One region of the Nonomuraea sp. NPDC059023 genome, then DNA from elsewhere that is predicted to be linked to it. Evidence: riboswitches for the same ligand, from Rfam matches in the RefSeq annotation. Region 1 holds a riboswitch; the other holds the start of a gene.

Evidence for each region. A riboswitch is a leader RNA that binds a small molecule or an ion and turns the genes downstream of it on or off. The one in region 1 is predicted to bind cobalamin.
Region 2: linked by a shared signal. The riboswitch ahead of ACFWYW_RS09565 (ribonucleoside-diphosphate reductase subunit alpha) and the one ahead of cobN (cobaltochelatase subunit CobN) in region 1 are both predicted to bind cobalamin.

The regions. Positions count from the first base shown of each region.
Region 1 covers NZ_JBHYIO010000015.1:66,998-74,447, reverse strand. The annotation lists gene cobN (cobaltochelatase subunit CobN) at 1-2,189, opposite strand, end outside; cobalamin riboswitch at 2,220-2,425, opposite strand; gene ACFWYW_RS25350 (precorrin-3B synthase) at 2,417-3,547, shown strand; gene ACFWYW_RS25345 (precorrin-8X methylmutase) at 3,544-4,164, shown strand; gene ACFWYW_RS25340 (precorrin-2 C(20)-methyltransferase) at 4,164-5,705, shown strand; gene ACFWYW_RS25335 (cobalt-precorrin-6A reductase) at 5,693-6,469, opposite strand; gene cobM (precorrin-4 C(11)-methyltransferase) at 6,562-7,305, opposite strand; gene cbiE (precorrin-6y C5,15-methyltransferase (decarboxylating) subunit CbiE) at 7,302-7,450, opposite strand, start outside.
Region 2 covers NZ_JBHYIO010000004.1:297,409-304,858, forward strand. The annotation lists gene ACFWYW_RS09550 (alpha/beta hydrolase family protein) at 1-428, opposite strand, end outside; gene ACFWYW_RS09555 (ArsR/SmtB family transcription factor) at 509-1,078, shown strand; gene ACFWYW_RS09560 (Bug family tripartite tricarboxylate transporter substrate binding protein) at 1,164-2,090, shown strand; cobalamin riboswitch at 2,115-2,316, shown strand; gene ACFWYW_RS09565 (ribonucleoside-diphosphate reductase subunit alpha) at 2,429-4,591, shown strand; gene ACFWYW_RS09570 (ribonucleotide-diphosphate reductase subunit beta) at 4,630-5,586, shown strand; gene ACFWYW_RS09575 (mechanosensitive ion channel family protein) at 5,641-6,705, shown strand; gene ACFWYW_RS09580 (cytochrome c biogenesis CcdA family protein) at 6,786-7,450, opposite strand, start outside.

The DNA of each region.
Region 1 (7,450 bases):
GCCTCCACCGTCCAGCCGCGTTCCTCCATCGCCTCCACCAGCGCGCGGGCGGTGGCCTCGACCCGGTCCACGTCCTTCAGCGACGCGGTGCCGTCCTCGGTCAGCCCGAGCGCCTGGCGCAGGCCCGGCAGTGCTTCCTTGCCCGCCCACATCTGCCTGGCCTGCAGGATCGCCAGCACCAGCCCCACCCGGGCCGGCCCCTCCGGCGCCTGGCCGAGCACGTGCAGGCCGTCGCGGATCTGCGCGTCCTTCACCTCGCACAGCCAGCCGTCCACGTGCAGGATGAAGTCGTCGAACTCGGTGTCGTGCGGCCGGTCGGCCATCCCCAGGTCGTGGTCGAGCCGGGCGGCCTGGATCAGCGTCCAGATCTGCGCCCTGATCGCGGGCAGCTTGGCCGGGTCCATGGCGGCGATGGAGGCGTGCTCGTCCAGGAGTTGTTCCAGGCGGGCGATGTCGCCGTAGGACTCGGCCCTGGCCATCGGCGGCACCATGTGGTCCACCAGCACCGCGTGCGCCCGCCGCTTGGCCTGCGTACCCTCGCCCGGGTCGTTGACCAAAAACGGGTAGATGAGCGGCAGGTCGCCGATCGCGGCGTCGGTGCCGCAGGAGGCCGACATCCCGGCCGACTTGCCGGGCAGCCACTCCAGGTTGCCGTGCTTGCCCACGTGCACCATCGCGTGCGCGCCGAAGTCCGCCGAGAGCCAGCGGTAGGCGGCCAGGTAGTGGTGGCTGGGCGGCAGGTCGGGGTCGTGGTAGATGGCGATCGGGTTCTCGCCGAAGCCGCGCGGCGGCTGGACCATGACCACCACGTTGCCCGCGCGCAGGGCCGCCAGCACGATGTCGCCCTCGTGGACGAACAGCTCGCCGGGCGGCGTGCCCCAGTGCCGCTCCATGCCGGCGCGCAGGTCCGCGGGTAGCGTGCGGTACCAGCGCTCGTAGTCGGCGGCGGGGATGCGCACCGGGTTCCCCGCCAGGTGCTCCTCGGTCAGCCAGTCCTGGTCTTGACCACCGGCGGCGATCAGCGCGTGGATGAGCGCGTCGCCGTCCTGCTCGGCGACCCCGGGGAAACCTTCGCCGAGGTCGTAGCCGGCCTCGGCCAGCCTGGCCAGCAGCCGGACCGTGCTCGCGGGGGTGTCCAGGCCGACCGCGTTGCCGACCCGGGAGTGCTTGGTCGGGTACGCCGACAGCATGACCACGAGCCGCCGCTCGGCCGGTGGCGTGTGCCTGAGCAGGCCGTGGCGTACCGCGATCCCGGCCACGCGGCGGGCCCGCTCCGGGTCGGCCGTGTAGACGGTCAGGCCGTCCTCGTCGATCTCCTTGAACGAGAACGGCACCGTGATGATCCGGCCGTCGAACTCGGGGATGGCCACCTGCGAGGCGGCGTCGAGCGGGGACAGGCCGTCGTCGTTGTCCTCCCACTCCTTCTTGCCGCTGGTCAGGCAGAGTCCTTGCAGGATCGGGACGTCCAGGGTGGCCAGCGCGCCGACGTCCCACGCCTCGTCGTCGCCGCCCGCGCCCGCGGTGGCCGGACGGGAGCCGCCCGCCGCCAGGACGGTCACGACCAGGGCGTCGGCGGTGCGCAGGACGTCCAGGAGCGCGGGCTCCGCCGTTCTGAGCGAGGAGCAGTACACCGGCAGCGGCCGGCCGCCGGTCTCCTCGATCGCCTGGCACAGGGACTCCACGAACGCGGTGTTGCCGGCCACGTGGTGGGCCCGGTAGTACAGGACGCCGATCACGGGGCCCTCGGTGGCCTTGGAGTCGCGCTCCAGCGGGCCCCAGGAGGGCATGGGGGCCGGCGGGGCGAAGCCGTACCCGGTCAGGAGGACCGTGTCGGACAGGAAGCCGTGCAGCTCGGCGAGGTTGGCGGGGCCGCCGTGCGCGAGGTAGGCGTGCGCTTCGGCGACGACGCCCGCGCTCACCGTGGACAGCTCCATCAGCTCGGCGTCGGGGGCCTGCTCGCCGCCGAGCACGACGACCGGGCGTGGACCGGCGAGCAGCGCGTCGAGGCCTTCCTCCCACGCGCGGCGGCCGCCGAGCAGCCGGACCACGATCAGGTCGACGCCGTCCACGAGCGCGGGCAGGTCGTCGGTGAGCAACCTGGCGGGGTTGCCCAGGCGGTAGTCCGCGCCGCTGGCGCGCGCGCTCAGCAGGTCGGTGTCGGATGTAGAGAGCAGCAGAACGCCAGGCACGCCGCAGTCCTCCCTCGGGGTCCTCGCCCCGTTCGCAGGTGTCGCGACGGCAGGAGTCTCCTGGCTCCCGGATCGATGCTCACCCCGGCCTTCCCGCCCATCGCTGGACAGTGGCCTGTGGTGGGGTTCGCTTCCCGGTCACAGTGGCGGGACCGCGCCGGTTTCTCACCGGCTTCCTCCCATTGCCGTCGCCTAAGGGTGAGCCTACTGGCGTTACCATCCTCATCGTGTCCATAGCCGACTTTTCCGGACGTCTCCGCCCAGATGCCTGTCCGGGAGCGCTACAGACGCACGCCGCCGCGGACGGCCCGCTGGCCAGGATCCGCCTGCCCGGCGGTGCCATCACCCCAGCTCAGCTCCGTGAACTGGCCGCCTTCTGCACGAGCGGGATCGAGCTGACCTCGCGCGCCAACGTCCAGGTGCGCGCCGTGGAATCTCCGGCGATCTTCGCCGATCGGATGGCCGCTGTGGGCCTGCTGCCCTCGCCGACGCACGAGCGGGTGCGCAACATCGTCGCCTCGCCGCTCGGCGGGCGGCTGACCGGCTTCGCCACCCACCCCCTCGTCGAGGCCCTGGACCGCGCCCTGTGCGCCGACCCCGCCCTGGCCGAGCTGCCGGGCCGCTTCCTGTTCGCCCTGGACGACGGCACCGGTGACGTCGCCTCGCTGGGCGCCGACGTCACCCTGGTCGAGGACGGCATCCTGCTGGCCGGTACGCCCTTCGCGATCCCCGGCGCCGGGGTGGACACCCTCCTGGCCGCCGCGCGAGCCTTCCTGGCCGAGCGCGCGGACAGCGGCGCCTGGCGCATCGCCGAACTCCCCGACGGCCCCGCCCGCGTCGCCACCCACCTCACCGCAGCCCGCCTCACCGCCACCCGCCTCACCGCCATGCGCGTCCAGGCCGGCACCGCCGCGAGCGCGTCCCCGGTGCGGGCGCGCGGGGCCGGGGTGATCGCGCTGCCGGACGGCCGGGTGGCGGTCGAGGCCGTGGTCCCGCTCGGGCGGCTCACCGCGGCCCAGGCGCGCCTGCTCGCCACCCTCGATGTCCCGGTACGGCTCACGCCGTGGCGTACCGTCGTGCTCCTCGACCTCGCCGAAGAGCCCGACCTGACCGGATCCGGCCTGGTCACCGACCCGGACTCGCCCTGGACAGGGGTGAGCGCGTGCACCGGCAGCCCCGGCTGCGCCAAGTCCCTGGCCGACGTCCAGCACGACGCCGCCCAGTGGGTGGCCACCCGTGAGCGCCGCCCGGAACTGCCCGTCCACTGGGCGGGCTGCGAGCGCCGCTGCGGCCTGCCCAAGGGCCGGGTCATCGAGATGGTCGCGACCGGCGACGGATACCAAGAAAGGCAGAAGTGAGCGACTACATACGCGACGGCGCCGAGATCTACCGGCGGTCGTTCGCCACCATCCGCGCCGAGACGGACCTGTCCGGGCTCCCGGCCGACGTGGCCCAGGTGGCGGTGCGGATGATCCACTCGTGCGGGATGACCGACCTGGTCGGCGACCTCGGCTGGTCGCCGAACGTGGTCGGGGACGCGCGCACGGCGCTCGGGGCCGGGGCGCCGATCCTGTGCGACGCCATGATGGTGGCCTCCGGCGTGACCAGGAGCAGGCTGCCCGCCGGCAACGAGGTGATCTGCACCCTCGGCGCGCCCGGCGTGGCCGAGCTGGCCGAGAAGCTGGGCACCACGCGCAGCGCGGCGGCGCTGGAGTACTGGCTCGACCGGCTGGACGGTGCCGTCGTGGCGATCGGCAACGCGCCCACGGCACTGTTCCGGCTGCTGGAGATCGTCGCGGAGGGCGGGCCGAGACCGGCGGCGGTGCTGGGGATTCCCGTGGGGTTCATCGGCGCGGCCGAGTCCAAGCAGGCGCTGGCCGAGAGCGGGCTCGAGCACCTCGTGGTGCGCGGCAGGCGCGGCGGCAGCGCGATGACGGCGGCGGCGGTCAACGCCATCGCGAGCGAGGTGGAGTGATGGAACACAACGAGCGCGCGGCGGGCAGGGATCTGGCCGGGGACGGCGAGCGGGTGGCGGGTGCCGGGCGGCTTTTCGGGGTGGGGCTCGGACCCGGGGATCCGGAGCTGATCACGGTGAAGGCGGCCAGGCTGATCGGTGAGGCCGACGTCATCGCCTACCACGCCGCCCGGCACGGACGCAGCATCGCCCGCTCGATCGCCCTGCCGTACCTGCGGGAAGGGCAGATCGAAGAGCTGCTGCTCTACCCGCTGACCACGGAGACCACCGACCATCCGGGCGGCTACCAGGGCGCGCTGGACGACTTCTACGTCGAGTGCGCCGCCAGGCTCGCCGCACATCTCGACGCGGGGCGTACGGTCGTGGTGCTGAGCGAGGGCGACCCGCTCTTCTACGGCTCCTACATGCACATGCACAAGCGCCTGGCCCACCGCTACCCGACCGAGGTGGTGCCGGGCGTCACCTCGATCAGCGGGGCGTCGGCGGTGCTCGGCCGTCCGCTGGTCGAGCGGGACGAGACGCTGACCGTGCTGCCCGGCACCCTGCCCGGCGAGGTGCTGGCCGAGAAGCTGCGCGCCACCGACTCGGCGGCGGTGCTGAAGCTGGGCCGTACCTTCGAGAAGGTACGCGACGCGCTGGCCGAGGCAGGACGGCTGGACGACGCCTGGTACGTGGAACGCGCCACCATGGACGCCCAGCGGGTCGCGCCGCTGAAGGACGTGGATCCCGACGGCGTGCCGTACTTCTCGCTGGCGCTGCTGCCGAGCCCGGCCGAGCACACGTTCGTGCCGGAGAAGCCGGCCGGGCAGGGGCCGGGCGAGGTCGTCGTGGTCGGGCTCGGGCCCGCCGGGCGGCCGTGGCTCACGCCCGAGGCGCAGGAGGCGCTGGCCGCCGCCACCGACCTGGTCGGCTACGGCCCCTACGTGGACCGCGTCCAGCCGAACCCGCGCCAGCGCCGCCACCGCACCGACAACCGGGTCGAGGCCGAGCGGGCCAGGCACGCGCTGGAGATGGCGCGCGACGGCGCCCGGGTGGCGGTCGTCTCCTCCGGCGACCCGGGCGTGTTCGCGATGGCCAGCGCGGTGCTGGAGGCGGCCTCCGACTTCCCGGACGTGCCGGTGCGGGTGGTGCCGGGACTGACCGCAGCGCAGGCCGTGGCCGGGCGGGTGGGGGCGCCGCTGGGGCACGACTACTGCGTACTGTCCCTGTCGGACCTGCTCAAGCCGTGGGAGGTCGTGGCCGACCGGCTGCGCGCCGCGGCGCGGGCCGATCTGGTGCTGGCGTTGTACAACCCGGCCTCGCGCAGCCGTACCTGGCAGGTGGGCGCCGCGCGTGACCTGCTGCTGGAGCACCGCGCGCCCGGCACTCCGGTGGTGATCGGCCGTGACGTCGGCGGGCCGCGGGAGTCGATCACCGTCACCACGCTGGCCGCCCTCGACCCGGCCGACGTGGACATGCGCTGCCTGCTGATCATCGGCTCCTCGACCACCCGGGTGAGTGAGAGCGGCGCCGTCTACACCCCGCGCCGCTACCCGGCCTGAACCCAGGCCGCCGCCGCGCCCGCACTCTCCACCAGCCGCACCCCCGCGGGCGGCGGCGGCCGATCCACCATGATCACCGGGAGTCCGGTCTCCCGGGCCGCGACCAGCTTCGCGCTCGTCATGGCGCCGCCGCTGTCCTTGGTGACCAGCACGTGGAGACGGTACCCGCCGATGAGCGCGCGCTCACCCTCCACGGTGTACGGCCCGCGATCCAGCACCACGTGCGCGTTCGCGGGCACCGGCGGCTCGGGCGGATCCACCGACCTGGCCAGGAACCACATCGAGGTGAGCCCGGCGAACACCGGCAGACTCCGCCGCCCCGTCGTCAGGAACACCCGCCCGCCGGGAAACGCACGGCCCAGCTCCTCGGCCGCCGCGGCCAGGGAGGGCACCCGGCGCCACCGGTCGCCCGGCCCCTCGCGCCAGCCGGGACGGCGCAGCACCAGTAACGGCACCCCGGCCAGGGCGGCGGCCTCGGCGGCCGAGGCGCTCATCCGCTCGGCGAACGGGTGAGTGGCATCAACGAGCCTCTCGATCTTCTCGGCCACGATCCACCGAGCCAGCCCCTCAGCCCCTCCGAACCCGCCCTCGCGCACCTCACCCACCGGCAACCGCGGATTGGTGACCCGCCCGGCCAGCGACGACACCACCCGCATGCCGGAGGGCACCAGCTCGGCGGCCAACGCCCTGGCCTCGGCCGTACCCCCGAGGATCAGCACCCCACCCTCGCGCGAACCCGCGACGGGACGCGAAGGCAGACCCATGGACAGACCCGCAGACGGGTCCACGGCCGGGTCCACGGACGGACCCGTGGACGGACCCGCGGGTGGGTCCGTGGACGGATCTGTGGGCGGCGTCATGGGCGGGCTCGGGTGGCGCTGTACAGGTGGCTGTCGGGGAACTCCGAGGCCGACAGCACGCGGCCCACCACGATCACCGCCGTGCGCTTCACCCCGGCCTCGTGCACCCGGGCGGCGATGTCGGACAGGGTTCCGCGCAGGATCAGCTCGTCGTCCCTGCTGGCCCGCGCCACCACGGCCACCGGGCACCCGGCGCCGTAGGACGGCAGCAGTTCCTCGACCACCTGGTCGATGCGCTGCACGGCCAGGTGCAGCACCATCGTGGCGCCGCTCGCCCCCAGCGTGGCCAGGTCCTCGCCCGGCGGCATCGGCGTGGCGCGCCCGGACACGCGGGTCAGCACCACGGTCTGCCCGACGCCCGGCACGGTCAGCTCCCTGCCCAGCGACGCCGCGGCGGCGGCGAACGCGGGCACCCCCGGCACCACCTCGTACGGCACGCCGATCGCGTCGAGCCGCCTCATCTGCTCGGCCACGGCGCTGAACACCGACGGGTCACCCGAGTGCAGCCTGGCCACGTCGTGCCCGGCGGCGTGCGCGGCCGCGAACTCGGCGACGATCTGGTCGAGCGTCAGGTTCGCGGTGTCCACCAGCCGGGCCCCGGCCGGGCAGGACTCCAGCAGTTCCCGCGGCACCAGCGACCCGGCGTAGAGACACACCGGCGCCCGCTCGAGCACCCGCAGCCCGCGAACGGTGACCAGATCGGCCGCCCCCGGCCCGGCTCCGATGAAATAAACGGTCACGACGCATCCTCCTCGGGTTTCACGACCGACCACACGGTCACCGGCATCATCGGCCGCCACGCGGTGAACCCGCCCACGGGTCCGGCCCGTTGCACCGACAGCCGCACCAGGTCGCCGCCGCGTTCCGCCTGCCAGCGGACGGCGA
Region 2 (7,450 bases), on a different contig from region 1:
GGGGCGACCCAGCCGCCCTCGCTCAGCCCCCAGATGCCGACGTTGTCCCGGTCGACCCCCGCGAACGCGCGCAGGGTCGCGTGCGCGCCGAGCGCGTCCTCTGCCAGCTGGCCGTAGTCGCGGACGGTCATCGAGTAGCCCTCGGAGCGCTTGTCGTAGACCAGCACGGCCAGGCCCTGGCGGGCGAAGGCCTCGGCCTCGGTCATCAGCTTCGTGCGCGGGGTCCCGCCGCCGGATCCGTGCACGAGCACCAGGCCGGGCAGCGGCCCGCGCGCGCCGGAGGGGACCAGCACGCTGCCGTGCATCGGGAGGCCGCCGCTGCCGCGGAAGGCGACCTCGGTGACGGTCAGCCCGTCGGCGGCGAGCGCGGGAACGGCCGGGACGAACGCGCAGACGAGCGCGAACACCATGATCACTAACCTCTTCATGCTGCCGACGCTACTCTGCAGAGAGGTCTCGGCAAAGACATGTCTGCAGAAATCATCCGGCAGGACTAAGCTCTCTCCTCATGAGGGATGAGGATGGGGCGCCGCTGTATCTCGACGATCACGAGCGTCTGAAGGCCCTGGCCCATCCGATGCGCCGGCGCATGCTGACGCACCTCAACGTGCACGGCCCCGCCACCTCCACCACGCTGGGCGAGCTGCTCGGCGCCAAGACCGGCACGACCAGCTACCACCTGCGCCAGCTGGAGAAGTACGGCTTCATCGAGGAGATCCCCGAGCGCTCGGCCGGCCGCGAGCGCTGGTGGCGCAAGGCCGACATGCCACGCGACATCCGCACGCCGAACTTCCGCGACGTGGCGCCGGAGAGCCGCGCGGTGCTGGAGGAGTTCTACCGCATCGGCATGGCCGAGGACCGTGCGCTGCTGGACCGCTTCGGGGCCGCCTATCGGCGCGACCCCGACTGGGCCAAGGCCTCGCGGGGCTTCGGCCGGATGACCAAGCAGGATCTCGACGCCTTCTTCGAGGAGTACATCGCGCTGCTGGCCAAGTACGGCCACCGGGCCGACGACGCGCCCCCGGACGCCCGCCCGCTCTACATCAGGATGTTCGCGCTGCCGGCCGATGATACGTGAAGAGTGCCCCCCGATGTGTAACACCGTGTGATCTGCCAATAACCTCATGTAATGGGAGGTCTATCGGGGTTCGGGGAGGGGCATCATGCGGCGTCGGCAGTTCTTCGCACTCGGGCTCGGCCTGGCCGCCTGTGCCTCCGGATGCGCCACCGCGGGTGGCGGCGCGCACGGCCTCGGCCCCGTCGGCGTCGTCCCCGGCGGTGAGCGATGGGCCCCGGTCGCGCAGGCTCTCTACCGCACCCTGCGCAGGACCGGCTACCCCGCCACCGGCACGGGCGGCACGACCACGGTCACCGTCACCGGCCTGCCCGCGCTGGCCGCCGCCGAGCTGAACGACCAGCGCCCCATGCACGTCACCACCACGCCGCTGGCCAGGCTCACCGGCAACGTCGAGGTGCTGGTGGTGCCGGCCAACTCGCGGCTCAAGGACTTCGACGCCTTCGCCGCCCACCTGCTGGCCCAGCCGGAGCGCACCTACCTGGCCGGCGGGCCCCTGGGTGAGCCCGATCACCTGCTGTTCGGCCTGGTCGCGCAGGGGCTCGGCGTGGACGTCAGGAAGATCGACTACACCGGCTACCCGGGCGCCCAGGAGGTGGCGGCGGCCATGCAGGGCGGCAAGGTCGCGGCGGCCACCGGGCGGCTGCGCGACTGGCGGGCCCGGCTCGACTCCGGCCGGATCAGGCCGCTGGCCGTCTCCTCGGCCGCCCGGGTCCCCGGCGTCGATGCCCCGACGCTCCTGGAGTGCGGGGTGCGGGTCGACTTCGCCGACTGGTGCGCGGTGGTCGGGCCCGCCGCGATGGACGGCGAACGGCGGGGCGCCGCGGTGCGCATGATGGAGGACGCGACCCGGTCGGCGCCGTGGCACGAGGCCTGCCGTAACGGGGGCTGGGAGGCCATCCCGCTCAGCGGCGACGACTTCGCCACGTGGCTGGCCACCGAGTCCGCCCGTACCCGCAGAGTACTCCGTGAACTCGGCATGCTCGACACGCCGAGCACAACATACCGGGGATAGTTGCGGGATCGGCCACTAGATGTAGGATCCTGCACTGTCGCTGGTTCGCCTCCCCGGAGGCGGAGCAAAAGGGAACCTGGTGCGATTCCAGGGCTGCCCCGCAGCGGTAAGCGGGAACGACCGCCGTCATGAGCACTGGACCCAGGTCCGGGAAGCGACGGCCAGTAGGACTCACGCGTTGAGACGCCCGCGAGCCCGAAGACCTGCCAGCGGTTGTCTTGTCCATTGGGCCTCGAGGGAGGGCCCGGGGGCTGCGCGGCCGGGGGATCTCCGTGCTTGCCGCGTGCGCTCTCGCGTGCCTTCGCAGGGGGAAAGCTCGCTCGCGAGGAGTGTTGCACGTGACGCAGATCGTTGAGATGGATCGGCGGCTGGCCATCGAGGAGGCGGCGGCGCGCGTGATCGCCGACCCGGCCAACTCCCGGGTCGCCGCGCGGCTGCTGGCCGAAGAGATCGCCGACGAGGCGGCCGGCCACGGTGTCCGCTCGTTCTCGGACTCCATCGCCGCCACGCACGCGGCCGGGCTGATCCAGGACGCGCTCGCCGACTTCGTCCGGCGAAATCGTGAACAGCTGGACGCGCTCATCGACGCCGACGCCGACGAGCGGTTCGAGTACTTCGGCCTGCGCACGGTCTACGACCGCTACCTGCTGCGCCACCCCGAGAGCCGCAAGGTGCTGGAGCGCCCGCAGCACTTCATGCTCCGCGTCGCCTGCGGCCTGTCCCAGACGGTCGGCGAGGCCGCCGAGCTGTACGCGTTGATGTCGACTTTGTCCTATCTGCCGTCTTCTCCCACGTTGTTCAACTCCGGCGCCCGCCGGCCGCAGCTGTCGTCGTGCTTCCTGCTGGACTCGCCCCGGGACGAGCTGGAGTCCATCTACGACCGGTACGGGCAGGTCGCCCGCCTGTCCAAGTACGCCGGTGGCATCGGCATCTCCTGGACCCGGGTCCGCTCGCGCGGATCGCTCATCAAGGGCACGAACGGGCACTCCAACGGCATCGTGCCGTGGCTGCGCACGCTGGACTCCTCCGTCGCCGCCGTCAACCAGGGCGGCCGGCGCAAGGGCGCGGCCTGCGTCTACCTGGAGACCTGGCACGCCGACATCGAGGAGTTCCTGGAGCTGCGGGAGAACACCGGTGAGGACGCCCGTCGTACCCACAACCTGAACCTCGCCAACTGGGTGCCGGACGAGTTCATGCGCCGCGTGGAGTCCGACGGCATGTGGTCGCTGTTCGACCCCAAGACGGTCCCGCACCTCACCGACCTGTACGGCGACGCCTTCGACACCGCCTACCGCGCCGCCGAGGAGCAGGGCCTGTACACGCGGCAGATCCCGGCCCGCACCCTGTACGGCCGGATGATGCGCACGCTCGCCCAGACCGGCAACGGCTGGATGACCTTCAAGGACGCCGCCAACCGCGTCTCCAACCAGACGGCCAGGCCGGAGAACGTCATCCACCTGTCCAACCTGTGCACCGAGATCCTGGAGGTGACCAGCGACGGCGAGACCGCGGTCTGCAACCTCGGGTCGGTCAACCTGGCCGCCCACGTCACCGGCACCGGCCTGGACTGGGAACGGCTGGCCGGCACCGTCCGCACCGCGGTGCGCTTCCTCGACCGCACCATCGACCTGGGCTTCTACCCGACGCCCGAGGCCGAGAAGGCGAACAAGCGGTGGCGGCCGATCGGGCTCGGCGTCATGGGCCTGGCCGACGTGTTCTTCGCGCTGCGGCTGCCGTTCGACTCGCCCGAGGCGCTGGCGCTGTCCACCAGGATCGCCGAGGAGATCGCCCTCGCCGCCTACGCCACCTCCTCCGACCTGGCCGTCGAGCGGGGCAGGCACCCGTCCTACGACGACACCCGCGCCGCCCAGGGCGTGCTGCACCCCGACCACTACGGCGTCGGCGCCTCCGAGCGCTGGGACGCGCTGCGCGCCAGGATCGCCGAGACCGGGCTGCGCAACTCGCTCATGATCGCCATCGCGCCGACGGCGACGATCGCCTCCATCGCCGGGTGCTACGAGTGCATCGAGCCGCAGGTGTCCAACGTGTTCAAGCGCGAGACGCTGTCGGGTGAGTTCCTGCAGGTCAACCGGTATCTGGTGCGTGACCTTCAGGAGCGCGGGCTGTGGACGCAGGACATGCGCGACGCCATCAAGCGCGCCGACGGCTCCGTCCAGGACATCCCCGGCATCCCGGATGAGCTGAAGGTGCTCTACCGCACCGCGTGGGAGCTGCCGCAGAAGGCGCTGATCGACCTGGCCGCGGCGCGCACGCCGTACATCGACCAGTCGCAGTCGCTGAACCTGTTCATGGCCACGCCCACCATCGGCAAGCTCTCCTCGATGTACGCCTATGCCTGGAAGAAGGGCATCAAGACCACCTATTACCTGCGCTCACGACCGGCCACCCGGATCGCGCAGACCACCGTTCAGACGACCCCCGTCCAGGAAGCGGTCGCCTGCTCCCTGGAGAACCCCGAGTACTGCGAGGCGTGCCAGTAATGCTGCTAGACCCCGGAATGGACCTGACGCTCCGTCCGATGCGCTACCCCGACTTCTACGAGCGCTACCGGGCGGCCATCCGCAACACGTGGACGGTCGAGGAGGTGGACCTGCACTCCGACCTGGCCGACCTGGCCAAGATGTCGCCGCAGGAACGCCACCTGATCAACCGCCTGGTCGCCTTCTTCGCCACCGGCGACTCCATCGTGGCCAACAACCTGGTCCTCAACCTGTACCAGCACGTCAACGCCCCCGAGGCGCGCCTCTACCTGTCGAGGCAACTCTTCGAGGAGGCGGTGCACGTGCAGTTCTACCTGACGCTGCTCGACACCTACCTGCCCGACCCGGACGAGCGGGTCAAGGCGTTCGCCGCGGTGGACAACATCCCCTCCATCCGCGACAAGGCCGAGTTCTGCTTCCGGTGGATCGACTCGCTGTCCAGCCTGCAGCGGCTGGAGACGCGGGAGGACCGGCGGACCTTCCTGCTCAACCTGATCTGCTTCGCCGCCTGCATCGAGGGCCTGTTCTTCTACGGCGCGTTCGCCTACGTGTACTGGTTCCGCTCCCGCGGCCTGTTCGGCGGCCTGGCCACCGGCACCAACTGGGTCTTCCGCGACGAGTCGATGCACATGGAGTTCGCCTTCAGCGTCGTGGACACCGTACGCGCCGAGGAGCCGGACCTGTTCGACGACGAGCTGGGCGAGCAGGTCACCCAGATGATCGAGGAGGCGGTCGCGGCCGAACTGGCCTTCGCCCGCGACCTGTGCGGCGACGGCATCGGCGGCATGAACGTCGATCACATGCGCGAGTACCTGGAGTACGTGGCCGACCAGCGGCTGTCCAGGCTCGGCCTGAAGAAGAAGTACGGCGCCGCCAACCCGTTCGCGTTCATGGAGCTCCAGGACGTGCAGGAGCTCGCCAACTTCTTCGAGCGCAGGGTGTCGGCCTACCAGGTCGCGGTCGAGGGCAACGTGTCCTTTGACGAGTCCTTCTGAGATGTCCGGCACCATAGGGGGAGTGTGATTTTTCGCGACAGGTGAGGAGTGACTGTGTCGACCTGGGCGATCCTGGCCCTCTCGGTGGCAGGGGCGATCATCGTCGTGGAGGTGGCCCGCAGGCTGCTGTCCAGGGCGGGCGCCAAGTGGGGCCTGGCCAGGCATCTTGTCGAGCACTGCACCTGGGCGGGCTTCGCCACGGCCGTGGTCATCGCGGCCAACGTGGTCTTCGTGCCCGCCATGTTCGGCGGGACGCCGCAGGAGCAGACCCTCGGCGAGGGCGTCGACCGGGTGCTCGGGCTGATCACGATCGCCTGCGTCACCTGGCTGATCGTCGGCGCCGCCTACGCCGTCACGGATGTCATCCTCGACCGTCTCGTGCTCGTCGAAGGCGACCGCAACCGCCGCGCCCGGCGGATCATGACGCAGATCGCGCTGGTCCGCCGGGTCGCCACCGCGGTCATCATCGTCGTCGCGCTCGGCGCGATGCTCTTCTCCTTCCCGCAGGTACGCGCGCTCGGCGCCGGTCTGCTCGCCTCGGCGGGCATCGCCGGCGCCATCGTCGGCATCGCCGCCCAGTCCACGATCGGCAACATGCTGGCCGGGCTGCAACTGGCCTTCAGCGACGCGCTGCGCCTGGACGACGTGGTCGTGGTCAACAACGAGTGGGGCCGCATCGAGGAGCTCACGCTCACCTACGTCGTCCTGCGGCTGTGGGACGAGCGGCGGCTGGTGCTGCCGGTCTCGTACTTCACCACGAACCCCTTCGAGAACTGGACCCGGCACGGCAGCCGCGTCCTGGCGGTGGTTCACCTGCGGGTGGACTGGGCGGTGCCGGTCGACGCCCTGCGCGAGGAGCTGTACCGCTTCATCCAGGAGAACCCGCTCTGGGACCAGAAGGACTGGACTCTCCAGGTGACCGACGTGCTGCCCAACGGCCTGGTGGAGCTGCGGGCGCTGATGAGCGCCGCCGACTCGGCCTCGGCGTGGGACCTCAAGTGTGACGTGCGCGAGCACCTGGTCGGGTACGTCCGCGAGAACCATCCCGAGTCGCTGCCGCGTTTCCGCGTGGACCTGCCGACCGGCCCCCAGCCCACATCCTGGTCAGCAGAAGCCTGAGCCGTCCCGGTCCCGGACCTGCTCCTGCTTCTGGACTTGCTCCTGGTCAGCCGCGGCCTGGTTGAGGCGTCCCCGTGCGGTCATCGGCGGGTGCGGGCAAGGCCCCAGACGGTGGCCGCGACGAGCGCCACCGCCCCGGCCCCGACCAGCGCCAGATCCGGTACGCCCGCCGCCCACGCGCCGACCCGGTCCTCGAAGCCCTCCGGCACCGGCCCGGCCAGAGCGGCGGTGCCGTCGGTCACCAGGAACACCACGCCGAGCGCCACGAAGACCAGCCCCGACAGCGTGGAGGTCGTGTGCAGGCGCACCGGGCCGATCCGCAGCCGGCCGATCACGACCGGCCCCAGCTCGACGCCGCGTCCGCGCAGCCACTGGCGCCGCCCCAGGTCGTAGCGCTCCCACAGCAGGGCGAGCAGCAGCAGCGGCGCCGCCATCCCCGCCGCGTACACCGCCAGCAGCACCGCGCCCCGCACCGCGTCACCCGAGGCCGCGGCTACGGTGAGCACCGCGCCCAGGATCGGGCCCGCGCAGAACCCGGCCAGCCCGGAAACCGCGCCCAGCCCCAGCACCGCCCAGGGCGAGTCGCCGCCCAGCCGGGCGCGCAACCGCTCCACCGGCCCGAGCGTCCAGCCCTGCCCGGCGATCTGCAGCACGCCGAACCCGATCAGCGCCCACCCCGCCACCGTGACCAGCAGCTCGCGGTGGCCGTAGAAGACCCGGCTGACCAGGGCCGAACCCATGCCCA